Massilia litorea: one gene and its partner. The protein of the gene in region 1 interacts with the protein of each later gene in a pairwise test. Links are inferred from orthologs where the notes say so. Each region holds a gene or a part of one and is shown on either strand. Other genes may lie near its edges.

Region 1 (7,722 bases):
GTCCGGCAAGTGGGTGCCGCCGTTGTAGGGGTCGTTCAGCACATACACGTCGCCGGCCCGCATGCGGCCCGCATTCTCGCGCATCACGGTCTTGATGCTCTCGCCCATCGAGCCCAGGTGCACGGGCATGTGCGGCGCGTTCGCTACCAGGTTGCCGGCGGCATCAAAAATGGCGCAGCTGAAGTCGAGCCGCTCCTTGATGTTCACCGAATGGGCCGTGTTCTGCAGGCGCAGGCCCATCTGCTCGGCGATCGACATGAACAGGTTGTTGAAGATCTCGAGCATGACCGGATCGGCCGTGGTGCCGATCGCGCGCCGCTCGGGCAGCGCCTGCACGCGGCGCAGCACAAGGTGATTGTAGGGCGTGACCTCGGCCTGCCAGCCCGCTTCGACGACCGTCGTCGCATTGTCCTCGGCGACGATGGCCGGGCCGTCGATGCGGTCGCCGGGCCGCAGGTCCGCGCGCCGGTAGATCGCGGTCGCGCGCCATTCGCCGGCGCCGAACATGGGCACCGTGTCGAAGGGGTGCAGGCCGCCGTCGCGCGGCATGACCGGGGCGATCGTCTCCGGTGGCGCTTCCGAGCGTCCCAACGCTTCCACCGACACCGCTTCCACGATCAATGCGCGCGAGGGCATCAGGAAGGAGAAGCGGCGTTTATAGGCGGCTTCGAACTGGGCCTGCATCGCCTCCGGCGCAGCGAAGTCCACCACCAGCGCCGAATCCGTGCCCTCGTAGCGCAGGTGCACGCGCTTGACGATGTCGATGCGCGCGTCGACCACGCCCTGGGCGCGCAGGTCGCCGCTCGCGGCCTCGGCCAGGGTGTCGAGGCGTGCGGCCAGCGCTTCGCTGTCGGCCGCACCCAGGCGCTCCTCGACCGCCTGCTCGCGCATCGCGCTCTGGTCGGCCCGGCCCATGCCGTAGGCCGACAGCACGCCGGCCAGGCCGTGGACGAAGACCGTCTTCATGCCGAGCGCGTCGGCCACCAGGCAGGCATGCTGGCCGCCGGCGCCGCCGAAGCTGGTCAGCGCATATTCCGTGACGTCGTGGCCGCGCTGCACCGAGATCTGCTTGATGGCGTTGGCCATGTTCCCGACCGCGATCTGGATGAAGCCTTCGGCGACCTGTTCGGGCGTACGCTCGTCGCCTGTGGCTGCGGCGATCTCGCGCGCCATTTCCTCGAACCCGGCGCGCACGACGCCGGCGTCGAGCGCTTCGTTCCCGCCCGGTCCGAACAGGTGCGGAAACTGCCCCGGCTGGATTTTACCCAGCATCAGGTTGGCGTCGGTGACCGTCAGCGGCCCGCCGCGGCGGTAGCTGGCCGGGCCCGGATTGGCGCCGGCGCTGTCGGGGCCGACGCGGTAGCGGCTGCCGTCGAAATGCAGGATCGAGCCGCCGCCGGCCGCCACCGTGTGGATGCTCATCATCGGCGCGCGCATCCGCACGCCGGCGACCTGGGTCTCGAACACCCTTTCGAATTCGCCCGCATAGTGCGAGACATCGGTCGAGGTGCCGCCCATGTCGAAGCCGATGACGCGCTCGAAGCCGGCCAGCCGGCTCGCACGCACCATGCCGACGATGCCGCCCGCGGGGCCGGACAGAATGCTGTCCTTGCCCTGGAAGGCGCGCGCATCGGTCAGTCCCCCGTTCGACTGCATGAACTGCAGGTGCACGCCCGGCAGTTCGGCCGCGACCTGGTCGACATAGCGGCGCAGGATCGGCGACAGGTAGGCGTCGACCACGGTGGTGTCGCCGCGCGCGACCAGCTTCATCATCGGACTGACTTCGTGCGACACCGATATCTGGGTAAAGCCGATCTCGCGCGCGATGCGGGCGACTTCGGCTTCGTGCCGCGCATGGCGGTAACCGTGCATGAAGACGATCGCCAGCGCGCGGGTGCCGCTGTCGAACACCGCCTGCAGCCCGGCGCGCGCTTTCGCCGCGTCGAGCTCGCGCACGGTCTCGCCGTGCGCGCCGATGCGCTCGTCGACCTCGACCACCTGGCCGTACAGCAGCGCGGGCAGCACGATGTGGCGTTCGAACAGCCTGGGACGGTTCTGGTAGGCGATGCGCAGCGCGTCCCGGAAGCCGCGCGTGATCGCCAGCGCCGTGGGTGCGCCCTTGCGCTCGAGCAGCGCGTTGGTCGCGACCGTCGTACCCATCTTGACGGCCCCGATGCGTTCAGTCGGCAGCGGCTGGCCGGGCGCCACGTTCAACAGATGGCGGATGCCCGCCACGGCGGCGTCGCGGTACTGCTCCGGGTTCTCGGAGAGCAGCTTGTGCGTCGTGAGGCTGCCGTCGGGGCGGCGCGCCACGATATCGGTAAAGGTGCCGCCGCGGTCGATCCAGAACTGCCAATCCATTCCTTACTCCATGCGCTGTCAGGTATGCTCCTATTGTATTCGCCCCTCGCGCCAAAATTGGCGAAAATGCACTGTTGGTACCACTTTGGAGTCCGGATGGACAATCGTCTTTACAGCGTGGCGCAGATTCGCGCCACGGAAGCCGCCGCGGCGGAAAGCCTTGAACCGGGCGCATTGATGCGCCGCGCCGGGCGTGCCGGCGCGGATGCCGCCCTCGAGCTGCTCGGCGGCGCACGGGAACGGCCGGTGCTGGTGCTGGCCGGCCCCGGCAACAATGGCGGCGACGCCCTCGAGCTGGCGGCCAACCTGGGCGAAGCCGGGGTCGACGTCGTCGTGCTGCACCTGGCCGGCAGCGGCAAGGTGTCCACGGAGGCGGCCCAGGCCCTGGCGCGCGCCCGCGCCAGCCGCGCCAACTTCGCCGACGTCGCACCCGACGTGCGCGACTGGGCACTGGTGGTCGACGGCCTGTTCGGCATCGGCCTGCAACGACCGCTCGAGGGCCGCTACCGCGACCTGGTGAGCGCCATCGACGGCGTGCGCTGCCCGGTGCTGGCGCTCGACGTGCCGAGCGGCCTGGACGCGGACAGCGGCGCGGTTGTCGGTCCGAACGGCGTCGCCGTCCACGCCACCCATACGATCACCTTCATCGGCGACAAGCCGGGCCTGCACACGGCCGAGGGCCGCGACCATGCGGGACAGGTGCAGGTGGCCGGCCTCGAGCTCGATGAAGCCCTGTTCGAGCCGGCGCAAGCCTGCATCGGCTCGCCCGCGCTGTTCGCAGCCAGCCTCGCGCCGCGGCGCCAGAATTCGCACAAGGGACAGTTCGGCGACCTGGCCGTGGTCGGCGGCGCCCGCGGGATGACCGGGGCCGCGGTGCTGGCCGCGCGCGGCGCGCTGTACGCCGGCGCCGGACGCGTGTTCGCGGTGACGATCGACCCGGCGCCGGCCTTCGACCCGGTGCATCCCGAACTGATGTTCCGCCTTGCCCACGACTTCGACTTCGCCGGCCGCGTGCTGGTGCTCGGCCCCGGCATGGGCGACGCGATGGAGGCGATGCGCGCGCTCGGCCACGGCATCGACAGCGCGGCGCCCATCGTGCTCGACGCCGACGCCCTCAACCTGGTCGCGGCCAGCACCGAACTGCAGGCGCGCCTGACACGGCGCCAGTCGGCTACCCTGGTCACGCCGCATCCGCTGGAAGCGGCGCGCCTGCTGGGCAGCTCGGCGGCCGAGGTGCAGGCAGACCGGCTGGGGGCGGCGCGCAGGCTGGCCAAGCGCCTGCAGGCGGTCGTGGTGCTCAAGGGGGCCGGCAGCGTGATCGCGCGGCCGGATGGCGAGATCGTGATCAACCCGACCGGTAATCCGGGCCTGGCGACGGGCGGCAGCGGCGACGTGCTGGCGGGCGTATGCGGCGCACTGCTGGCGCAGGGCTGGCCGGCCTGGGAGGCGGCGATCGGGGCCGTGTGGATGCACGGGGCGGCGGCGGACCGGCTGGTCGATGAAGGTATCGGGCCGGTCGGAATGACGGCCGGGGAATTGCCGGCGGCGGTGCGGGCGGTGTTGAATGGCTTGATCCGGGAGCGCGGCCAGACACGCGCCCGTTGACGCGTGGGGCGAGCGGGGAATTCGGACAGCATGCTGTCCGCCCGCGGAGCGCCCTGCCCGTGAGGCAGGGCACGAGTGCCCACCCTACGTTACGCAGCGGCCGAGGGGTGCAATCGAGACGGCGGTGCACCGTAGGGTGGGCACCTCTGCCCACGCGTCAACGCACGGATGCAAGTCGAAACGTGCTTCGATGCCTACTGACTAAACCAGCTTCCCCGCCGCAATCGTAATCGTCCGCCCACACCGTGCCGCCATCGCGGAATCGTGCGTGACGAGCACCAGGGTCGACCCGCGTTCGCGATTGAGTTCGAACATCAGCTGGATGATGGCCTCCCCGGTCGCCGCATCCAGGCTGCCGGTGGGCTCGTCCGCGAACAGCAGCGGCGGCTCGGTCACGAAGGCGCGCGCCAGGGCCACGCGCTGCTGCTCGCCGCCGGACAGGTATTTCGGATAATGGCGCAGCCGGCTGGACAGGCCGACGCGGCCCAGCATCGCTTCCGCTTTTGCCCGCGCCTGGCCGTCGCCGCGCAATTCGAGCGGCAGCATCACGTTTTCGAGCGCGTTCAAATGCGCCAGCAGCTGGAAGGACTGGAACACGAAACCGAGCCTGGCCTTGCGAAACGCGGCGCGTCCATCCTCGTCGAGCGCGAAGATATCGGTGCCGCCCAGCAGCACGCGGCCGCCGCTCGGGGTGTCGAGACCGGCCAGCAGCCCGAGCAGGGTCGACTTGCCGGAACCCGAGGCGCCGACGATCGCGAGCGTCTCGGCCGGTTGCACGGTAAAATCGATGCTGTGCAGGATGGTGAGTTCGCCGCTGGCGTCCGCCACCCGCTTGGACAGGCCTTCCACCTGGATTGCAGCCGCCCCGTCTGTCGCGGCGGAGTCCGTATATTTGAAAGCCTCGGGATGATCGCGCATGCTCTCTTTTCTCAATAAATTCACTGTCGCGGCAGCCCTCGTGGCTGCTTCGGCGAGCGCTTATTCTGCACCAAAAACCGTACTCGTGGTGGGCGACAGCCTGTCGGCCGAATATGGCCTCACACGCGGCGCCGGCTGGGTCGCCCTGCTCGAACAGAAGCTGAAAAGCGAAAAGATCGACGCCAACATCGTGAACGCCAGCATCAGCGGCGAGACCACCAGCGGCGGGCGAGCGCGGCTGCCCGCCCTGCTCAATGCGCACAAGCCCCAGATCGTCGTCATCGAACTCGGCGCCAACGATGGCCTGCGCGGATTGCCGGTCGACGCCGCCTCGACCAACCTGCGCGAAATGATCACGATGGCGCAGAAGCATCGCGCCAAGGTCATGTTGATCGGCATGCGCATGCCGCCGAACTATGGCCGTGCGTACACGGAGCGCTTCTTCGGCATGTTCAGCACGCTCTCGAAGGAATACAAGGCGCCGCTGGTGCCCTTCATGCTGGAAGGCGTGGCCGACAAGCCGGCGCTGTTCCAGGCCGACCGCCTGCACCCGAGCGCGCAGGCACATCCAATTATCCTGAATAACATCTGGCCGACTTTCTCGACACTGATCACCAAATAATGAAATATCCCGCCGTACTGAGCTTTGCCGACATCCTTCCCGAACTCGACCGCTTCGACACCATCATCGACGCCCGCAGCGAGGGCGAGTTCGCGCTCGACCACTTGCCCGGCGCCATCAACTGCCCGGTCCTGAACGACGAGGAGCGGGTGCGGGTCGGCACGCTCTACAAGCAGGTCGGCGCCTTCGAGGCCAAGAAGGTCGGCGCGGCCCTGGTCGCGCGCAACATCGCGCGCCATCTGGACGAGCGCTTCGGCGACAAGCCGAAGGACTGGAAGCCCCTCGTCTACTGCTGGCGCGGCGGCAACCGCAGCGGCTCGCTGGCCCACATCCTGGCCAAGATCGGCTGGCCGGCGATCCAGCTCGACGGCGGCTACAAGGCCTACCGCGCCGCCGTGAGCGCCGCCCTGGCCGCGCCGCCGGACCTGGAATGGCGGGTCATCTGCGGCACCACCGGCAGCGGCAAGAGCCGCCTGCTGGAGACCCTGGACGGGATCGGCGCCCAGGTGCTCGACCTCGAGCGGCTGGCGGCCCACCGCGGCTCGGTGCTCGGCCACCTGCCCGACGAGCCGCAGCCGACCCAGAAGATGTTCGAGACCCGGATCTGGAACAAGCTGCGTCATTTCGACCCGAGCCGTCCCGTGTTCGTCGAATCCGAGAGCAAGAAGGTCGGCAACCTGCGCGTGCCGGACGCCGTCATGGAGCGCATGCGCGCGGCGCCCTGCGTGGCCCTGACGCTGTCGCGCCCGAACCGGGTGCGCCTGCTGATGGAAGACTACGAACACTTCGCGCGCGACCCGCAAGCCCTGAACGGCCAGCTCGACCACCTGGTCCAGCTGCACGGCCGCGCCCGGATCGACGAATGGCACGCCCTGGCCAACAGCGGCGCGATGCCGGAGCTGGTCGACCAGCTGCTGGTCGAACACTACGACCCGGCCTACCTGCGTTCGATCGACCGCAATTTCGTCCAGTACGGGCAGGCGCGGGTGCTGGAGTTGAGTGATATCGGGCCGCAGGACTTCATGAAGGCGGCGCAGTCGCTGCACGCGGCCTGACCGACGCCGCGTAGGGTGGGCGCTCCGTACCCACCTGCGGCGAGACGTAAAAAAACCCGGACACGCGAGCGTCCGGGTTTTTTGTATGTGACTCAGGCCCGCAGGCCTGCGCTTACTGCGCCTTGGCCGCCTCTTCGCCTTTGGCGACATTGATCTTCACCTTGGACTTCGCCTTGATCGCTTCCACGAAGTTGTACAGTTCCGCCTGGCCGACCAGGCCGCCGATCTGCTGTGCTTCCTGGGCGCGGCGGGCGGCGTCCGGCTGGGCCGGCTGCGAGACCTTGCCGATTCGGTAGACGCCATAGCCCTGGCCCGGCAGCTCGACACCGACATAGGCCGGCAACTTGGTCACGTCGGCCTTGAACACGGCCAGCGCACCGGCGGTGTTGATCGCCGGCTGCCTGGTGCGCGACAGGACCTTCGCTTCGCCGAAACCGGTGGCGTCGCCGGACGCCTTGGCGGCGGCCAGTTTCGCTTCGCCGGCCTGGCGTGCCAGGCGCAGCGCTTCTTCCTGGGTCACGCGCTGGCGGATCTGCGGCTCGACCTGCGCCATCGGCAGTTTCGAAGCCGGGTGGAACTCGACCACGCGGCCGGCGATCAGGACCGCAGGCGCGACTTCGACGGCTTCCGTGTTGCGCTTGTTCTTGATGGCGTCCGTCGAGAACAGGGCCGTCAGGAATTTCTCGTTGTTGAACGGCGCGGCGCCCAGTTGCGGATTCGGCTTGCGGTTCAGGTTCTCGGCGGTCTGGATCTTCAGGCCCAGCTTGTCGGCCGTCGGCTTCAGGCTGTCGGACTGCTCGTAGACGCTGTTGTTGAATTGCTCGGCCAGCTCCGAATACTTCTTCGACAGCTTCGACTTCTTCACTTCGGCAGCAATCTCGTCCTTCGCATCGGCGAGCGACTTCTGCGTCTGCGGCTTGATCGAGGTGAGCTTGATGATGTGGTAGCCGAATTCCGACGGCACGATGCCGCTGATCTCGCCTTCCTTCAGGCCGTAGATCGCGTCTTCCATCGACTTGCCGAAGGTGCCGCGTTCGATCGGGCCCAGGTCGCCGCCGCGGCTTGCCGACTCGGCATCCTGCGACTGGCTCTTCGCGATCGCCGCGAAGTCGGCCGGGTTCTTGCGCACCTCGGCCAGCACGGCTTCGGCTTTCGCCTTGG
Region 2 (5,420 bases), 540 kb from region 1 along the record:
CATGCGCGTCTACCAATTCCGCCACGTGGGCATTTCTGCTGCTGCAGCCAACACCATTCGGGTGATGAGTCCTGCGCTCGGGAGCACAGGCTACGTCGTCAAACGGTGAAGCTGATACAATATCAGGCTTTCCTGTTTTTCGCTAGATCAACTTTCGTCGCTCCAGCGCAGAAATCCTTTTACTGCCGCTGCTTTTCCTTCGCTTCACAATACTGTCGTTGCGAAAGAGCCGAGATTATAGCGGAAGGTTTGCAAAAGTCAAAGACCCGCCTGTCGAGGCCGCAGCATCGACGCGGGCACGCTTCGTTAGGCGAATCCTGTCGTCCTCCGTTACACTACGCCTGACAAGGTGTCAATCCAACCAGGGTGCCGGCCGGTCCGGAACCTCATTAATAAGAAATTCAAGAAAACGATTTGAAGCAACCTACTCATACTATTCCTAGCCGAGAGGAAATTCTCGGCGTGTTCCGTGATGCAGGCACGTCGCTCGATGCGACCACGCTCGCACGTGCCCTGAACGTCAAGAGCGCCGCCGAAGAAGTCCTCGGCCGCCGCCTGAATGCGATGGAACGCGATGGCCAGATCCGCAGCGGCGGCAACGGCACTTATTCTCTGGCAGACCAGAGCGGCTTCATCGCCGGCAAGGTCAGCGCCCACCGCGACGGCTTCGGCTTCGTCATCCCCGACGAGCCGGGCAACGACCTGTTCCTGAACGATAAGGAAATGCAGAAAGTGCTGCATGGCGACCGCGTGCTGGCGAAAGTCACCGGTACCGACCGCCGCGGGCGCCTGGAAGGCACGATCGTCGAAGTCGTCGAACGCGCCAATACCCATGTCATCGGGCGCCTGCTGAACGAAGGCGGCGTCTGGGTCGTCTCTCCCGAAGACCAGCGCATGAACCAGGACATCCTGGTCGCCGGCTCGCCGGGCAAGGCGAAGGCCGGCCAGGTCGTCAGCGTCGAGCTGATCGAGCAGCCGGCCCGCTTCCAGCAGCCGACCGGCCGCATCGTCGAAGTGCTCGGCGAACTGGACGACCCGGGCATGGAAATCGAGATCGCCGTGCGCAAGTTCGGCGTGCCGCACGTGTTCTCGCCGAACGCGCTCAAGCAGGCGAACAAGCTGCCGAACGAAGTGGTCGATGCCGACCTGGCCGACCGCGTCGACCTGCGCGACGTGCCGCTGGTGACGATCGACGGCGAAGACGCACGCGACTTCGACGATGCCGTGTATTGCGAGCCGGTCAAGATCGGCCGCGAGAACGGCTTCCGCCTGCTGGTCGCCATCGCCGACGTCAGCCACTATGTGAAGCCGAACGACGGCCTGGATGTCGACGCCATTGAGCGCAGCACCTCGGTCTATTTCCCGCGCCGCGTGATCCCGATGCTGCCGGAAAAGCTGTCGAACGGCCTGTGTTCGCTGAACCCGGCGGTCGACCGCCTGAGCCTGGTCTGCGACATGGTCGTCAGCAGCGATGGCGTCGTGCAGGCCTACCAGTTCTATCCGGCCGTGATCCACTCGGCCGCGCGCCTGACCTATAACCAGGTCGCCGATATCCTCAAGGATCCGCGCGGCGAAGAGGCGGGCCGCCGTCCGGCCATCGTGCCGCACCTGCAGAACCTGAACGGCGTGTTCCATGCCCTGCTGGCGGCACGCCAGGAGCGCGGCGCCATCGATTTCGAGACGACCGAGACCTATATCGTCTGCAATGCGATGGGCAAGATCGAAAAGATCATCCCGCGCACCCGCAACGATGCGCACCGCCTGATTGAAGAGTGCATGCTGGCCGCGAACGTCTGCGCCGCCGACCTGCTGATCCGCCACAAGCACCCGGGCACCTTCCGCATCCACGCCACGCCGACCGAGGAAAAGCTGAACCAGCTGCGTACCTTCCTCAAGATGACGGGCCTGAACCTGGGCGGCGGCCTGAAGCCGCAGGCGAGCGATTACGCAGCCCTGATGCGCGAGATCAAGGAGCGTCCGGACGCGACCCTGCTGCAGACCATGCTGCTGCGTTCGATGCAGCAAGCCGTCTACAGCCCGGACAACGTCGGCCACTTCGGCCTGGCCTACGAGGCCTATGCCCACTTCACCAGCCCGATCCGCCGTTATCCCGACCTGCTGACCCACCGCGCCATCAAGGCCGTGCTGGCGGGCAAGAAATACGAGCCGAAAGGAATCGACCTCGCCAAGCTGAACACGAACGTGTCGAACGCCACGCGCAAGCAGAAGGCGAAAGACAAGGCCGAAGGCAAGGCCAAGGACGAGAAGGACCTGACGATCTGGGACGCGCTCGGCGTGCACTGCTCGGCCAACGAGCGCCGCGCCGACGAGGCGTCGCGCGACGTCGAGAACTGGCTCAAGTGTTACTTCATGCAGGACAAGCTGGGCGAGTCCTTCACCGGCATCGTCGCCGGCGTGACGACCTTCGGCATCTTCGTCCAGCTCGACGAGCTGTATGTCGAAGGCCTGGTCCACGTGACGGGCCTGGGCGAAGATTATTTCCAGTACGACGAAGCGCGCCACCTGCTGCGCGGCGAGCGTACGGGTAAAACCTTCGGCCTGACCGACCGCGTCACCGTGCAGGTGGCCAAGGTCGACCTGGAAGCACGCAAGATCGACCTGGTGCTGGCGCAGGACGCCAATGCCGGCGCGGCGCCTGTGCAGCAACGCGAGCAGGGCGGCTCAAGCCGTCGTGGCGAGAACAAGTCGGACCGCAATCGCGGTGCGAACGCGCAGCCGGCAGCAGCGGCAGCGCCGGCGGCGCGCCAGGGCGGCAATGCCCTGGCCGAAGAAGGCAAGGGCAGCCGCTCGAAGCGTTCGCGCCGCGGACGCAAGGAGCGCGCGGCAGCACGCGAGCTGCGGCGCAACTGCCGCAAGCCGGGCAAGAGCAAGAGCAGGACCAGAGCCCAGCCCAGCCACAATTCGACGCTGCCGCCAACGGCGTCGAGGTGACGGGCGGCGGTAAATCCAAGCGTTCGCGCAAGGAGCGCAAGGAACGCGCCGCCGCGCGCGAGCTGGCGAATGCTGCACCGGCCCCGGTGGAGCAGCCAGCGGTGCAAGCCGCTGAGCCGATCGCCGATGCCGCGCAAGCGAAGCCCGCCCGCCGTTCGCGCAAACTGCCGGCCGCGCTCGACATGGGCGCCGTGGTAGCGCCGCAGCCGGTCCTGGAGCAGGCGCCGGCACCTGAGCCTGCAGCTGCGCCGGTTGCCGCCAAGCGTCCGCGCAAAGCCAAGGCAGTCGCCGAGGCGCCGGTCGAGGCAGTTGCTGTCGTTCAGGCCGAGCCCGAAGCAGCACCGAAACGCGCACGCCGCACCAAGGCAGCCGAAGCCGTGGCGCCGGTCGCCGTAGCGGATGAGGCGCCAGCCAAGCCGCGCCGCGCCCGTGCCGTCAAGGTCGAAGCAGCGCCGGCAGTGGAAGCTGCCGTGCCCGCCCCGGCAGCAAAAAAGAGCGTCGCCAAAAAGAGTGTCGCCAAAAAGAGTGTCGCCACCAAGCCCGCCGCCAAGACGGCGAGTGCACCATCCAAAACGAGCAGCAAGAAGAAAAGTAACGCATGAAGAATAAAATGATTTTCGGCTTCCACGCCGTGACCTCGCGCCTGCGCCATGAGGCGCAGTCGGTGGAAGAAATTTTCGTCGATGCCGAGCGCAACGACGCCCGCATGAAGGCCCTGATCGCCAACGCGAAAGAGGCGGGCGTGCGCGTCATGCCGGTCGAGGCCGCGCGCCTCGACAAGATCGTCGGCACCCGCCGGCACCAGGGCGTGATCGCCTTCGCCAGCCAGCTGGCGCTGGCGCGCAACCTTGACGAGCTGCTCGATGCAATCGAAGGTCCGCCGCTGCTGCTGATCCTCGACGGCATCACCGATCCGCACAACCTGGGCGCCTGCCTGCGCGTGGCCGACGGCGTCGGCGCGCACGCGGTCATCGTGCCGAAGGACCGCGCGGTCGGTCTGAACGCCACCGCCGCCAAGGTCGCCAGCGGCGCTGCCGAGACGGTTCCCTACATCACGGTGACGAACCTGGCGCGCACCATGCGCGAGCTGAAGGACCGCGGCATCTGGCTGATCGGCACGTCCGACGACGCCGACAAGGGCCTGTACGAAGCCGACTTCACCGGCCCGACGGCGCTGGTGATGGGTTCCGAAGGCGAGGGCATGCGCCGCCTGACGCGTGAGACCTGCGACCTGCTGGTCAGCATCCCGATGTTCGGCTCGGTCGAGAGCCTGAACGTCTCGGTCGCCTCGGGCGTCTGCCTGTACGAAGCGCGCCGCCAGCGCGGTATCAATGTCTGAAAGCCGGTGCTAAATCCTTAGCCTCGTTGCAAGCACTGTTTGACGCGTGGGCTCAAGAGCCCACCCTACGGTGCACAACAGTCGCTGGCTGTCGCGTAACGTAGGGTGGGCTCTTGAGCCCACGCGTATCAGCGCACAACGCATGCGCCGGCAACGGCCACGCCCGCCGTCGCGGGCAATCCCTCCAAATTGACCCCCTCCCAAGCAATGTGTAGCCGTATAAGCTACCATTTGCCCCTGTTTTCCTTCTGTACTTATTATGTTTTCCTCGTTGCGCGAAGATATCAAGAGCATCATCGAACGCGACCCGGCCGCCCGTAACGGCTGGGAAGTGCTGACCTGCTATCCAGGCCTGCACGCGATCGTCCTGCACAACTGGGCGCATGCCTGCTGGAACCTGAACCTGAAGTGGCTCGGCCGCTTCATTTCCTACCTCGCGCGCGTCATTACCGGCATCGAAATCCACCCCGGCGCGACCATCGGCCGGCGCGTCTTCATCGACCATGGCTTCGGCGTGGTCATCGGCGAAACCGCCGTCGTCGGCGACGACTGCACCATCTACCAGGGTGTCACCCTCGGCGGCACCACGCTGGTGGCCGGCACCAAGCGCCATCCGACGCTCGAGCGCGGCGTGATCGTCGGCGCCGGTGCCCAGGTGCTGGGCGCGTTCACGGTAGGGGAATTTGCGAAAGTCGGCTCGAATGCCGTGGTGGTGAAACCGGTCCCGGCAGGCGCCACCGCGGTCGGCAACCCGGCCCACATCATCCGCAAGGAAGACCAGTCGCGCAGCGCGCGCATGTTCGCGGCCTACGGCGTCGCGGCGAACGGAGACGATCCCGTTTCGAAAGCCCTGCGCGGCCTGATCGATCACGTGGCGCGCCAGGACGAGCAGCTCGAACGCCTGACGGCCACCATCAAGGCGGCCGGCATCGCCTGCCCGAACATGCTCGAGGGTGATAAACTCGATTCAGCCGAACTGAACCGGCTCGTCGATTAAGGAAGCCATGACTGAAGAAACAATCGCCGGCGTCGGTACGGCGCCCGTGCTCGACCCGTTCGAGATCCGCGTGCTGGCCGTGCTGGCCGAAAAAGAGGCGCTCACGCCGGACAATTATCCGATGTCGCTCAA

What was found. The genes of interacting proteins can lie anywhere in the genome.
Region 2: the proteins of LPB04_RS18090 (region 1) and rlmB interact in binary tests that used the Escherichia coli proteins (3 or more experiments, as listed by UniProt). The link is inferred for Massilia litorea from one-to-one orthologs.

Annotation. Positions count from the first base shown.
Region 1 is NZ_CP062941.1:4,012,944-4,020,665, forward strand. Bases 1,833-4,711 are described here. They hold LPB04_RS18090 (NAD(P)H-hydrate dehydratase), read left to right. Parts: upstream 1,833-2,457; coding sequence 2,458-3,966; downstream 3,967-4,711. Other genes in these bases: LPB04_RS18085 (hydantoinase B/oxoprolinase family protein), read right to left, coding at 1,833-2,361; LPB04_RS18095 (ABC transporter ATP-binding protein), read right to left, coding at 4,168-4,711. Outside these bases: more of LPB04_RS18085, read right to left, coding at 1-1,832; more of LPB04_RS18095, read right to left, coding at 4,712-4,884; LPB04_RS18100 (arylesterase), read left to right, coding at 4,883-5,506; tRNA 2-selenouridine(34) synthase MnmH, read left to right, coding at 5,506-6,561; LPB04_RS18110 (SurA N-terminal domain-containing protein), read right to left, coding at 6,674-7,722. UniProt on the Escherichia coli protein: Bifunctional enzyme that catalyzes the epimerization of the S- and R-forms of NAD(P)HX and the dehydration of the S-form of NAD(P)HX at the expense of ADP, which is converted to AMP.
Region 2 is NZ_CP062941.1:4,552,397-4,557,816, reverse strand. Bases 2,422-5,420 are described here. They hold rlmB (23S rRNA (guanosine(2251)-2'-O)-methyltransferase RlmB), read left to right. Parts: upstream 2,422-3,550; coding sequence 3,551-4,291; downstream 4,292-5,420. Other genes in these bases: LPB04_RS20365 (YceH family protein), read left to right, coding at 5,296-5,420; cysE (serine O-acetyltransferase), read left to right, coding at 4,551-5,288; LPB04_RS20380 (hypothetical protein), read left to right, coding at 2,949-3,554; rnr (ribonuclease R), read left to right, coding at 2,422-2,952. In the rest of the region: more of rnr, read left to right, coding at 415-2,421. UniProt on the Escherichia coli protein: Specifically methylates the ribose of guanosine 2251 in 23S rRNA.